DNA from 4 places in the Mesorhizobium shonense genome. Region 1 is predicted to be linked to each of the others. Evidence: predicted binding sites of a transcription regulator. Region 1 holds the regulator's gene; each other region holds the start of a gene.
What was found. The regulator PhoB, encoded in region 1, activates phosphate uptake and scavenging genes when phosphate is short. The targets are predictions, from matches to a motif close to TGTCATNNANCTGTCAT.
Positions count from the first base shown of each region.

Region 2: a site for PhoB is predicted at 1,889-1,905, ahead of ABID26_RS33030 (RNA degradosome polyphosphate kinase). Genes of this name have one in related genera too.
Region 3: a site for PhoB is predicted at 1,348-1,364, ahead of phnC (phosphonate ABC transporter ATP-binding protein). Genes of this name have one in related genera too.
Region 4: a site for PhoB is predicted at 1,990-2,006, ahead of ABID26_RS01960 (LTA synthase family protein). Genes of this name have one in related genera too.

Region 1 covers NZ_JBEPLM010000012.1:237,678-241,065, forward strand. Annotated here, with positions in the region: gene ABID26_RS27135 (ROK family transcriptional regulator) at 1-304, shown strand, start outside; gene phoB (phosphate regulon transcriptional regulator PhoB) at 630-1,319, opposite strand; gene phoU (phosphate signaling complex protein PhoU) at 1,337-2,044, opposite strand; gene pstB (phosphate ABC transporter ATP-binding protein PstB) at 2,063-2,866, opposite strand; gene pstA (phosphate ABC transporter permease PstA) at 2,863-3,388, opposite strand, start outside.
Region 2 covers NZ_JBEPLM010000021.1:86,565-89,952, reverse strand. Annotated here, with positions in the region: gene ABID26_RS33045 (amino acid ABC transporter ATP-binding protein) at 1-46, shown strand, start outside; gene ABID26_RS33040 (FAD-dependent monooxygenase) at 316-1,551, opposite strand; gene ABID26_RS33035 (zinc-finger domain-containing protein) at 1,580-1,825, opposite strand; gene ABID26_RS33030 (RNA degradosome polyphosphate kinase) at 2,063-3,388, shown strand, end outside.
Region 3 covers NZ_JBEPLM010000010.1:176,676-180,063, forward strand. Annotated here, with positions in the region: gene ABID26_RS24330 (DapH/DapD/GlmU-related protein) at 1-155, shown strand, start outside; gene ABID26_RS24335 (DUF1868 domain-containing protein) at 560-1,270, shown strand; gene phnC (phosphonate ABC transporter ATP-binding protein) at 1,446-2,303, shown strand; gene phnD (phosphonate ABC transporter substrate-binding protein) at 2,436-3,344, shown strand.
Region 4 covers NZ_JBEPLM010000001.1:341,568-344,955, reverse strand. Annotated here, with positions in the region: gene ABID26_RS01960 (LTA synthase family protein) at 13-1,959, opposite strand; gene fabD (ACP S-malonyltransferase) at 2,218-3,171, shown strand; gene ABID26_RS01950 (hypothetical protein) at 3,196-3,388, shown strand, end outside.

The sequences.
Region 1 (3,388 bases):
TCGCCGGGCGGGCGAGGCGCTCGGCTTTGGGCTGGGCAGCCTGTTCGCGCTGATCGACCCGGCGCCGGTCGCCATGGTCGGCGTCAGCGCGGCGGCTTTCGACCTGATCGAGCCGGCGCTGCGGGAAGCCATCGCCCAGACCGCCGGCGGCCAGCACTCCAAATCGATCTCCTTCGACACCGAGCCGAACGAATTGCCGCTGATCCGCGAAGGCTGCGCCATGCGCGCGCTGAGCTTCGTCGACCAGGAGATTTTCGCGCCGGGCGCCCAAGCGCGAGCGGGGATGGGCAAGAACGTAGCCTGATCAGCCTTGAAGTGATCGTTGGGTTCCGTGTCCTGCCAGGCGCCGGAGATTAGCGAAAGCCCCGCAGCTTCGTCATTCCAGGGCGAAGCAGGAGCGAAGCTCCGTCGCGGAGACCCTGGAATCCATGCCGTTACCTCGGACGCAGGGCGCGGAGCAGAATTCTGCACCGCCGCGGCGCGTGGAAGTCACGGCATGGATCCTCGGGTCTTCGCCGCGTCGCTACGCTCCTTGCTCCGCCCGTGGATGACGAAGCAAAAGCGTCTCGGCTACTCCCCAGCGTGGATGTTGGAAGTGCATAACCTGTCAGAACATCGGTGCCTGAAACTTAATCCTCGCGGATCGCGTAGCCAGCCCCGCGTATCGTGCGGATGACGTCGGGCATGCGGCCGTTGTTGACCGCCTTGCGCAGGCGTCCGACATGCACGTCCACGGTGCGCTCGTCGATATAGATCGTCTCGCCCCAGACATTGTCGAGCAGCTGGCTGCGCGAGAACACGCGGCCGGGATGCCGCATCATGAATTCGAGCAGCCGGAACTCGGTTGGGCCGAGCCTGATCTCGCTCTTCTTGCGGTAGACGCGGTGCGATTCACGGTCGAGCACGATGTCGCCGACCTTGAGCACGCTGGACAGCACCTCCGGCTTGGCACGGCGCAACAGCGCCTTGACCCTGGCCATGAATTCCGGCGTCGAGAACGGCTTGACCAGGTAGTCGTCGGCCCCCGTCGAGAGGCCGCGCACCCTGTCGCTTTCCTCGCCGCGCGCGGTCAGCATGATGATCGGCAGCCGTTCGGTCTCCGGCCGCATCCTGAGGCGCCGGCAAAGCTCGATGCCGGAAACCGCCGGCACCATCCAGTCGAGCACCAGAAGGTCGGGCACGTTCTCCTGCAGGCGGATCTCGGCCTCGTCGCCGCGGGTCACCACCTCGACCTGATAACCCTCGGATTCGAGATTGTAGCGGAGCAGCACCCCCAGCGGCTCCTCGTCCTCCACCACCATGATGCGTGGGGCGATCATTTGTCAGGCACCTTTGCTCAGGCCGCCGGCGCCGACATCGCCGTCTCGTCCTGCTTCGGACGATTCGCGGGCAATTGGGTGCCGGTCAGCACGTAATAGGCATTCTCGGCGATGTTGGTGACATGGTCGCCGATGCGCTCCAGATTCTTGGCGCAGAACAGGAGATGCGTACAGGCCGTGATGTTGCGCGGATCCTCCATCATGTAGGTCAAAAGCTCGCGGAAGACGGAGGTGTATTTGACGTCGACGCGCTCGTCGTCGTTCCGGAGCTTGGCAAGCGCCGTGGCGTCGCCCGCGGTGTACTCCTCGATCACGCCCTGGACCTGGATCAGCACCAGCTGCGCCATCGAGTCGATGGAATGCGACAGGTCGCGCGGCGCCGCGCTGACGCCGACCGAGCCGACCCGCTTGGCGATGTTCTTGGCGAGATCGCCGATGCGCTCGAGGTCGCCGGCCATGCGGATCGCGCCGACCACGCTGCGCAGGTCGTCGGCCATCGGCTGGCGCTTGGCGATCAGCGTGATGGCGCGGTCGTCGAGCTCGCGCTGGCGCGCGTCCATGATGGCGTCGTCGGAGACGACGCGCTGCGCCAAAGCATTGTCGGAATTGAGCAGAGCCTTGGTCGAGGCGCCGACCATCGAGCCGGCAAGATCGCCCATGTCACGGATGAGCCGGCTGATCTGCCCGAGATCCTCGTCGAAGGAAGCGACCGTATGGGCCATGATTTATGTCCTCGTATGAACTCAGCCGAAGCGGCCGGTGATGTAGTCCTGCGTGCGCTTCTCGCGGGGCGAGGTGAAGATCTTCTCGGTCCGGTCGAACTCGACCAGCTCGCCCAAATACATGAACGCCGTCTGCCGCGACACGCGCGCCGCCTGCTGCATGTTGTGGGTGACGATCACGATCGTGTAGTCGGCCTGCAGTTCGTCGATCAGTTCCTCGATCTTGGCGGTCGACAAAGGATCGAGCGCCGAGGCCGGCTCGTCGAGCAGGATGACCTCCGGCTTCACCGCCACCGTGCGGGCGATGCAGAGCCGCTGCTGCTGGCCGCCGGAAAGGCTCTGGCCGCTGGCGTTGAGCTTGTCCTTGACCTCGTTCCACAGCGCCGCGCGCTTCAGCGCCTGCTCGACGCGGTTGTCCATCTCGGCCTTGCTGATCTTCTCATACAGCCTGACGCCGAAGGCGATGTTCTCGTAGATCGACATCGGGAACGGCGTCGGCTTCTGGAACACCATGCCGATCTTGGTCCTGAGCAGGTTGAGGTCCTGCGAACGGTCGAGGATGTTCTTGCCGTCGAGCAGCACCTGGCCCTCGGCGCTCTGCTTCGGATAGAGCTCGTAGATGCGGTTCAGCACGCGCAGCAGCGTCGACTTCCCGCAGCCCGACGGCCCGATGAAGGCGGTGACGCTGCGTTCGGGCAGCGACAGGTTGATGTCCTTCAGCGCCTTCGACTGGCCATAGTAGAAGTTGAGGTTCTTGACCTCGATCTTGGCCTTCTCGACGGCAGTGTCGGCTACGTTCAGGTCGGTGGACAACATCGGTTTCATCTGTCCTCTCTGCGTCCGGTAAGGCTGCGGGCGAAGATGCTCAGCCCGAGAACCGTCAGGGTGATTATGAGTGCGCCCGTCCAGGCCAACTGCTGCCATTCCTCATAGGGGCTGAGCGCAAACTGGAAGATGGTCACCGGCAGGCTGGCCATCGGCGCGTTGAGATTGCTCGACCAGAACTGGTTGTTGAGCGCGGTGAAGAGCAGCGGCGCCGTCTCGCCGGAAATGCGGGCGATGGCCAGCAAAATGCCGGTGACGATGCCGGACAGTGCGGCGCGATAGGCGACCGAACGGATCACCACCCAGCGCGGCGCGCCGATGGCGGTGCCGGCTTCGCGCAGCGCGTTGGGCACCAGGTTGAGCATGTCCTCGGTGGTGCGCACCACGACGGGGATCACCAGGATGGACAGCGCAACCGCGCCGGCGATCGCCGAGAAATGCCCCATCGGGCGCACCATCAGCTCATACACGAACAGGCCGACGATGATCGACGGCGCCGACAACAGGATGTCGTTGATGAAA
Region 2 (3,388 bases), on a different contig from region 1:
TCGCCATGAGCGCACGAAACTGTTCCTGTCGCAGATCCTGCACTGAGCGGCGCGGCAGCGAGTTGTATGATTGAAGGTTGGTGTGTGCAGGAATTGCGAACGCCTCGTTCCTTCACACCCCCCTCTGTCCTGCCGGACATCTCCCCCGCAAGGGGGGAGATTGGCAGTTCCCGCGCCCCGCCAGTTCTGCGACGTTGAAGATTGGCGAAAGCGGAGCGACATCTGATCTCCCCCCTTGCGGGGGAGATGTCCGGCAGGACAGAGGGGGGTGCTGTCCCGCCAGCATATCCAATTGACGTTGCTTGAGTAGAACTCCTACCGCCTCACAACCTTCCTCTCCTCCCACCCGTAGAGCCAGTCCAGATCCGCCGCGAGCTTTTCCGCGGGCCGGGTCGCCAGCACCAGGTTGCGGGCGATGGCCACCGGGCCCCAGGCATGCCAGGCCAGCCGATTGAGCGCGCCGCGCCTGAGCACCTTCTCGATGCGCGGCCGCCTGAGATTCTCCCACATGGCGAGGCTTTGCCGCGGATCGGCCGGGAAGTCGGCAACCAGGTCGGCGAGCATCGAGGCGTCTTCGATCGCCATAGCCGCGCCCTGCGCCGCGAACGGCGTCATGGCATGCGCCGCGTCGCCGATCAGTGCCACCCCCTCCGGCATCGTCCAGCGCCTTTGCTCGACGGTGTGGATCGCAAAGGCGGTCCATGGCCCGGCCACGGCGACAAGCCTTGCCAGCGCCGCCGACGTGCCGCGCATGGAGCTGGCGAGAATGGCGGGGTCGGCATGGCCCGACCAGCCTTCGGCGATGCGCTCGCCCTTGGTGAAGGCGGCGAGGTTGAAGGCGCTGCCCTTGCTCACCGGATAGGCGACCATGTGGAAGCCCGGATGCAGGAAGGTGGTGACGCAGTCGGCGGCGCCGATCGCCGCAAACGCCTGGCCGGCAGCGCTTGTCGCCGCAACCATGGCGCGCCAGGCGAGCTCGCCGGAGAAGCGGCTTTTCCTGAAAGCGGGCTCCTTGCCGGCAAGCTGCGATCGAACCGACGACCAGACGCCGTCGGCGCCTACCAAAAGGCCGCCGGCCGCCTCCATGCTGCCGCCATCCCTTTGCGCCGTGACGACGATGTTTTGCGGTGCAACGGCAATGTCCGTCACCTGCGCGCCGGTGATGAGTTGGATTTCGGGGTGCTCTGCCACTCGCGTCGTCAGCGCGGCCTGCAGATCGGCGCGATGCGCGACCAGATAGGGTGCGCCCCAGCGGTTCTCGCCTGCCTGGCCCAGTGGCACCCGCGCCAGCTCGCGCAAGGTGGCGGCGTCCTTCAGCACCACCGCTTCCGGCCTGACGGCGCTCACCGCTAAGCGGTCGAGCACGCCGAGCCGGCGCAGGATGCGTGTCGCGTTGGGGGAAAGTTGGAGCCCGGCGCCTGCCGCTTCGAGCTGGCCGGCCTGCTCCAGCACCGTGGCGGCATAGCCGCGCCCGGCAAAGGCAAGGGCCGACGTCAGCCCGGCGATGCCAGCCCCGGCGATGACGACCTGCCGGGACCGTGCCTCATCCATGATCTAGCAGTCATCCATGATCTGCGGATCAGGCGGCCTGGTCGATATAGAGGCAGTCGGCCGGCTGCGTTTCCGTCGCCTTCAGTTTCGGCGAATAGCGATAGAGGGTCGAGCAATAGGGGCAGACCTTCTCATCGTCGTCGCCCATGTCGAGGAACACATGCGGATGGTCGAAAGGCGGGTTGGCGCCGGTGCACATGAATTCCTTGACGCCGATGTCGATTGCCGGATGACCCGCATCGTTCTGGAAATGGGGAATGGAACCGCCTGCCATCGTCGTCTCCTTCAAATCGGCCCGTTTGCATCTGGATCATAACCGGGCAGTTTGCAAGATCGATGAAATGAAACTGTCGCAAAAGGCTGGCAGAGGATAAGTTGAGCCGGTTAAGCGCATGACCCCGGGAATCGGAGCGATCCCCTGACCGATCATGCGTCACAAAAGCATGTTAGAGCGTCGCGTCCGGCGGTATATGGCGCTCAAAAGGGCGGTTGCGGGCAAGAGCAGGAAACCATGAGTGAACTGAGGCCGGTACAAAGCGAGTTCATCACCGTCGAGGCAGCAAGCCCGGACGGCGGCAATCCCGACCGTTTCGTCAATCGGGAGTTCTCCTGGCTGCAGTTCAACCGGCGCGTGCTGGAAGAATCGCTGAACGAGCGCCATCCGCTGCTCGAGCGCGTGCGCTTCCTGTCGATCTCGGCCGCCAATCTCGACGAATTCTTCATGGTCCGCGTCGCCGGCCTTGCCGGCCAGGTGCGCGAAGGCATTGCGCTGAAGAGCCCGGACGGCCGCACCCCCGAGCAGCAGCTCGAGCAATTGCTGCGCGAGGTCGAGCGCCTGCAGGAAGACCAGCAGAAGAGCCTGTCGACCTTGATGGAGCTGCTCAACAAGGAAGGCATCGAGAGCATAACCCGCGACGCGCTGACCAAGGACGAGAGGGCCTGGCTGGAAGAGCATTTCCAGGACCAGGTGTTTCCGGTGCTGACGCCGCTGTCGATCGACCCGGCGCACCCGTTCCCGTTCATTCCCAATCTCGGCTTCTCGATGGCGCTGCAACTGCGCCATCGCAAGAACGGCGAGGAGATGAGCGCGCTGCTGCGCCTGCCGGTGGCGCTGCGGCGCTTCATCCGTCTGCCCGACCGCAAGCACCATGTACGCTTCATCCCGCTGGAAGAAGCGGTCGGCCTCTATATCGGCAAGCTTTTCCCCGGATATGAGGTCAAGGGCTCGGGCACGTTCCGCATCATCCGCGACAGCGATATCGAGGTCGAGGAGGAGTCGGAAGATCTCGTGCGGCTGTTCGAGACGGCGCTGAAGCGCCGTCGCCGCGGGTCCGTGATCCGCATCGAATTCGACACGCTGATGCCGGCCGAGCTGCGCGACTTCGTCGCCGGCGAGCTCGGCGTCACGTCGAGCCGCATCAGCGTGCTTACCGGCCCTCTGGCGCTCAACCAGATCTCCGAGATCGTCGCCATCCCGCGCGACGACCTTAAATTCACGCCCTACAATCCGCGTTTCCCCGAGCGCATCCGCGAGCATGGCGGCGACTGCCTGGCCGCCATCCGCGAGAAGGACATCATCGTCCACCACCCTTACGAATCCTTCGACGTGGTGGTGCAGTTCCTGCGCCAGGCGGCCGCCGATCCGGAAGTCGTCGCCATCAAGCAGACGCTCTACCGCACCTCGAACGACAGCCCGATCGTGCGTGCATTGATTGACGCGGCCGAAGCCGGCAAGTCGGTCACGGCGCTGGTCGAGCTCAAGGCGCGCTTCGACGAGGAGGCCAACATCCGCTGGGCACGCGATCTCGAGCGCGCCGGCGTCCAGGTCGTCTTCGGC
Region 3 (3,388 bases), on a different contig from region 1:
TGCCGGCGAAACCGATCCGCGAACGTTTCGACCGCCGCACCGCCGAGCGCTACCAGGCGCTCGCCTGGTGGGACTGGGACCATGCAAGGCTGCGTGCCGCGCTCGATGATTTCCGCGAGCTGGAGGCGGAGGCGTTTCTGGAGAAGTACGGTTGACGCCAGTGATGTTTTTGTCGAATTAGTATCCGCGCAAATTTGCGCGGTGGAGCACATGTGTGAGCCCTATTTTCGCAATACCTCTTTTCATTGGACTGGCGTTAATCGCATTGGGAATTTGGATGGTGAGACTTGGAGTTACGCGCTGGGGACAATCTGACAAAGTCTCGGCAATAACATTGGTAATTTTGGGTTTTGTTTTGTTGGCAGCAGCCATAGCTCCGCTCTATATCTTGTGGTTCCTCGCGAACCTTACAGGAAAGCCAGGCTGACAACCTCTGCACGTTTACGTTGTCAATCTTCCATTTTACAGCTTTACCACCAAGGCCCCCCGGAACATGCGCCGAGTTTCACGTCCTTGACACATGACTCGGACAAGAGCCGATCTCCCCCAGGAGATCGCCATGCTCGCCACTGTTAGACCCTCGCTCGCCGGATTTTTCGAAGGCACGAACCCGGCGCCGCCCGCGCATCTCGGCACCCGTTACGACGCATCTGGCAACTTCCTGCCGGAACCCGGCAACACGGTCGTCAGCCATCTCGTTGAGGGCTCGCCTTCGGAAGTCGCCATCATCGAGGTGCGTGAGCGGATGCTCGCCATGCCGGACGCGGATCGCCTCGCCTTTACGCCGATCTCCAGCCTGCATATGACCCTTTTCCAGGGCATCATCGAATACCGGCGCCGCCTTCCTTACTGGCCGTCGGACGTGCCGTTCGACACCGGAATAGGCGACATGACTCGCCTCTATCTCGAGCGCCTCCAAGGCTTCGAGGACCGCGGCGCATTCAACATCAAGGTCGTCGAAGTCCTGCCGACCGGCCTGACCGTCGCCGGCGCCACCGAGGAAGACCGCCTGATCCTGAAAGCCTGGCGCGACGCGCTGTCGGTGCCGTTCGGCTACCGTCACCCCGACCACGACACTTACGTCTTCCACATCACCTTCGCTTACCAGATCCGCCGGCTTGCCGATGAACGTGTGTCCGCCTGGCAGCACCTGTTCGACGACTGCCTGTCGTTCCTCGACCGCGAGGCCCCGGTGATCGAATTGCGCCCGCCAGCCTTCTGCAGCTTCAAGGACATGAAACGTTTCGAGGAATTGCTGGTCCTTGGATAATCCGATGCATGTCGCCCAAAAGTGCCTGGCGGTTTTTGGACAACGACATGCATAAACAAGGATTCCTGCCTGTGGGTCGTAACAAAACTGACATCAATCCGACACCCCAGCTTCATGGGGCTGCGCTAGCGAAGGTTAACGGACCTTCGAAACCGCGACGTACCGGAGTCTTGCCATGTCAGCATCATCGGCCACGCTGGAAATCCGCGGCGTAACCCGACGATTTGGCAAGAACACTGCCGTCAGCGACATCAACATCTCGATCCCGCAGGGCCAGATGGTCGGCATCATCGGCCGCTCCGGCGCCGGCAAATCGACGCTTCTGCGCATGATCAACCGTCTCATCGATCCCAGCCAGGGATCGATTTTCTTTGACGGCGCCGAGGTTTCCAGCCTGCAAGGCTCGCCGCTGCGCCGCTGGCAGCGCGACTGCGCCATGATCTTCCAGCAGTTCAACCTGGTGCCGCGCCTTGACGTGCTGACCAACGTGCTGCTCGGCCGGCTCAACCACCGTTCGACGTTCTCCAACCTGCTCGGCATGTTCTCGCGCACCGAATGCGCCGAGGCGGTGGCCGCGCTCGAGCGCCTCGACATCGCCCGCACCGCGCTGCAGCCGGCCGGCACGCTTTCCGGCGGCCAGCAGCAGCGCGTGGCGATCGCGCGCGCTATGATGCAGCAGCCGAAGGTGCTTCTGGCAGACGAACCGATTGCCTCTCTCGACCCGCTCAACGCCAAGGTGGTGATGGATTCGCTGCGCGACATCAATTTGCGCGAAGGCATCACCGTCGTCACCAACCTGCACACGCTGGATACCGCCCGCGCCTACTGCAACCGCATCATCGGCATGGCCGCCGGCAAGGTCGTGTTCGACGGCGCGCCGGAGGATCTCGACCGGGACGCCGTCCGCACGGTCTATGGCGCCGACGCCAATGGCGTCGAGATCTCCGAGGCCATCACGTCGACCAGCGTCACCGTCAAGCCGAAGATCACCGCATCCGCCGGCCCGCTCGAACCAGCCTTCCCTGGCTACTGAGTCCACCGCCGGCCGAAATGGTCCCGGCAACTCGTTAGCAAGAGCAACCCGGATCGCACGCCCGCGTCAAAGGCTGAATTCAAAATTAGAACGCTGCCGGCGCGAAGCCGGCAAAACAGGAGAGAGGTCAAAATGTTCAGGAAAATGGTTTTTGGCGCCGTATCGTTGCTCGCCATGGCGGCAAGCGCCGCTCACGCCGCCGACATCAAGGAGTTCCGCGTCGGCATCCTCGGCGGCGAGAACGAAACCGATCGTCTGCGCAACTACCAGTGCCTTGCCGACCATCTAAAGGCCGAATTCGGCTTCGAGAAGGTGTCGCTGTTCCCGGCCGCCGACTATGACGGCGTCATCCAGGGCCTGCTTGGCGGCACGCTCGACTTCGCCGAGCTCGGCGCGTCCGGCTACGCCAGCGTCTATCTCAAGGACCCGAAGGCCGTCACCCCGATCCTCACCACCAAGCAGACCGACGGCTCGACCGGCTACTATTCGATCGGCCTGGCGCTGAAGACTTCCGGCATCACCGACATCAAGTCGGCCAAGGGCAAGAAGCTCGGCTATGCCGACCCGGATTCGACCTCGGGCTATCTGATCCCGCTGACCCAGATTCCGAAGGACACCGGCGCCTCCAACGAGACCTACTTCGCCTCGACACAGTTCAACGGCGGCCATGAGAACAACGTTCTCGCCGTCCGCGACGGCAAGGTCGACGTGGCGGTGGACGATTCGTCCGGCATCGGCGACTTCAAGAACGGCTACACCTCCGGCACCTTCCACAAGGAAGTCGCCAAGGGCGCCGTCGACCCGAACGACTTCGTCGAAGTCTGGCGCTCGGGCCTGATCCCGAACGGCCCGCTGGTCGTCCGCACCGCGCTGGGCGCCGACATGACCGCCAAGCTCGCCGACTTCTTCACCCAACTGCCGGCCAAGGACAAGCCCTGCTTCGAAGGCGTCGAAGGCGGCGATTTCACCGGCTATGTTCCCGTGAAGCCGGACTTCTACAGCGTCATCGTCGAAGCCCGCAAAGCCGCTATCGGCGGCTGACGGCATCAGGAAAAAGGGCGGCGTCCACTAAAGCGACGTGCGTC
Region 4 (3,388 bases), on a different contig from region 1:
TTGGTGACCGGCTCAGCTCGTATGGGCGACGAGCGGGGCGATCGTTTCGGGGAAGAAGTCGGGCGCGGTGTGGCGCTTGCCGAACATCATGTCGTACTGGATCAGCCGGAAATCGTTGATCGCCGGATCGATCTTCTTCTGCCTCGCCCAGTCGGGCGTCGCCTCGCCGGAGGGCGACAGCAGAAGGTTGCGGTCGACCACCCGATAGCGTTCGCGCAGCGCGCCGAGGAAGCCGGTATAGTAGGGATGCGTGATGCCAGCGGTCGTGAGGATATGGTAGGGCAGGAAGGCCGGGCTCACCGGGCCCAGGTTTTCCACCGGACCGGAGCGGTTCGACCAGATGATCAGCGGCGTGTCGTGGTGATCGAGCGCGGCTTCGGGGGTCGGCTCCCTGCGCGGCGCGACATTGTCCTTGAGGAAGCCGGTCTCGACATAGACGGGGCCGAGCGGCGGCAGATGGTCGCCGAAGAAGGCGATGATGGTCGGCCTCTCGCGCTTCTTTGCCCAATCGATCAGCCGTTGCAGGCCGCGATCGGCATCGGCCGAGCCTTCGGCGTAAGAGAGCAGCGATTCCCGCGCCCAGGTGCTGATCGGCGCCTCGACCTTATGGGTCGGATTGTAATAGCGGTAGGGTTCGTAGGGGCCGTGGTTCTGCAGGCTGACCGCGAACAGGAACACCGGCTGCTCGCTGGCATCGGCCTCGCGGATGATCTCGTCGGTCATCGCCGCGTCGGAGGCCAGCGGCCCACGCTTTTCCATCGGTGGCAGCGTCTCTTCCGAGCGGAAGTCGTTGAAGCCGAAATCGGCATAGACGGCGCCCCGGTTCCAGAACCAGTTGGTGCCCGGATGGATGGCGCGCGCCCGGTAGCCCTCACTCTTCAGGAAAGTCGCCAGCGATGGCGTCGGCGTGCGCACATATTGCTGGTAGGGGATCGAGCCCGCCGGCAGGAAGGCGTTGGAGAAGCCGGTCAGCGCCTCGAACTCGATATTGGCGGTCATGCCGCCGAATTCCGGCGAGAACATCGAGCCCGAGCGTAGCGCGCGCACCGTCGGGATCGGGTCCGGCTTGATGCTGACGCCGGGAAGCTCCGTCGGATCCCAGAAGGATTCGCTCATCACCACGACTATGTCAGGCTTCTGATCGGGCACCGAGGCTGCAACCTCGGGACGCGCGATCGCGTCCATCGTCTTTTCGGAATAGCCGGGCGGCGCAGAGACATGCGCCATCGGCACGTTGAGCGCGAAGGCGAGTGCGAAGCCGTTGGAAGCGTAGTTCTCCTTCTGGTCCCACATGATCGGGATGATCTGCAGCCTGTCGCGCGTCCACGAGAAGGTGGCGTAGTCCATGATCGAGACGAAGAAGGCGAGGAGCGGCACGGCCAGCGACAGCCGCGCCAGCCGTCCCTTGCGGCTGAGGATCGGCACGCGCCGGCGCCAGAGGCGCCAGCCATAGAAGAGCAGCGCCAGGCCGGCGACGATCGCCGCTGCAAGCAGCACGGCCGTCCAGGGCCGCTCGCGCACCAGAAGCGGCATCAGCGCCATGATCTGGCGCGCATAGAGGAAATCCGCCGGATAGAGCGGATCGCCGAGATAATGCGATTTCTGGTGGCCGACGAAGGCCAGCGCCAGCGTCAGTGGCGCCACGATCATCAGGCTCTGATGGCTGCGGCCGAGTATGGCATCCAGCCCGATCAGCACCAGCGCGAAGATGATGATCGTGGTCCAGCCCGGCTTGAAGGGCTGCAGGAAGAAGTCCACCGTGCCGAAGAAGTCTCCGCGCACGATCCATTCGATGGCGAACACCAGAAGCGCGGCGGTAAGCAGGGTTGAGAGCCCGTAGCGTAGGGTCGGCCAGGGCCGCCCCGGCAGGTAGCCGGTGGACGGATCGTCTTCCAAAAATTGCGGCGCGGGTTTGGCCGCGCCTTTCCTGATCCTTGCCACGTCGCTTCCCCGGCCCATGCTACGCGTCTTCCACACGCGTCACGCCACTGTCATCGAAATGTCACGCAAAGCTAGCGCCTGTGGCGGAAATAAGAAGAGCCAGCAAACGATTCGTGAGCGGTTTTCATCAGGTGTGATCGCCAAAAAGCCTTTCGGAACAGGGACTCGGACCGGTTTTTCCCGCCGAAATGGGCTCGGAACGGGGGCCTGCGGGCTTGACTTGGCTGTCCGCCTTGCGTCAGAGGCAGGGAAAACCAGCCTCTGGAGACCTTGAAAATGGCCGTCGCATTTACCTTTCCGGGACAGGGCAGCCAGTCCGTCGGCATGGGCAAGGACCTCGCCGACGCTTTCCCCGAGGCGCGCCGCGTCTTCGAGGAAGTCGACGCCGCGCTTGGCGAAAAGCTGTCGAAACTGATCTGGGAAGGGCCGGAAGAGACGCTGACGCTGACCGCCAACGCCCAGCCGGCGCTGATGGCGGTGTCGCTGGCCGCGCTGAGGGCGCTGGAATCGCGCGGCTTTTCGCTGAAGGACAAGGTGTCTTACGTCGCCGGCCATTCGCTCGGCGAATATTCAGCCCTTGCTGCGGCGGGCTTCGTTTCGGTCGCCGATGCCGCGCGGCTGCTGCGCATTCGCGGCAATGCCATGCAGGCGGCGGTGCCGGCGGGCGAGGGCGCCATGGCCGCCATCATCGGGCTCGAACAGGCCGATGTCGAAGCCGCCTGCGCGGAAGCGGGACAAGGCTCCGCCAAAGGAGCGGTTTGCCAGATCGCCAACGACAATGGCGGCGGCCAGCTGGTAATCTCCGGCGCCAGGGCGGCCGTCGAGCTGGCGGCGAAGCTTTGCACCGAAAAGGGCGCCAAGCGGGCGCTGATGCTGCAGGTTTCGGCACCTTTCCATTCAGCGATGATGATGCCTGCCGCGGACGTCATGCGCGACGCGCTGGCCGGCGTGGCGAAAGCCGCTCCCGTGGTTCCTATCGTCTCCAACGTCACCGTCACCCCCACCAGCGATCCGGACGAGATCGCCCGCCGCCTGGTCGAGCAGGTGGTCGCGCGCGTGCGCTGGCGCGAGACGGTGGAATGGTTCGGCCAGAACGGCATCGCGACCCTTTACGAAGTCGGCGCCGGCAAGGTGCTGTCGGGCCTGGCGCGCCGCATCAACCGCGACATCGCGACCGGCGCCATAGGCACCGCGGCGGAGGTCGAGACGGCGCTAGCGGCGCTTGGGTGAGGAAATTCGAACGACAGGTGCGGCATGTCCACATCGAAGACTGGCAGGAGCAAGGCCCAGCGCTTGCGCGATTTCGACGAGTTTGAGGACTATCGCCTCGCATCCGAGGTTGCGGAACGGATCCGGCTTGGCGAAGAAGAGGTCCTGAAAACCGAAGATTTCTGGCATGGTTTGGACGATTTGACGTATACGGAACGGCGTTCGCCTGCGGCGCATT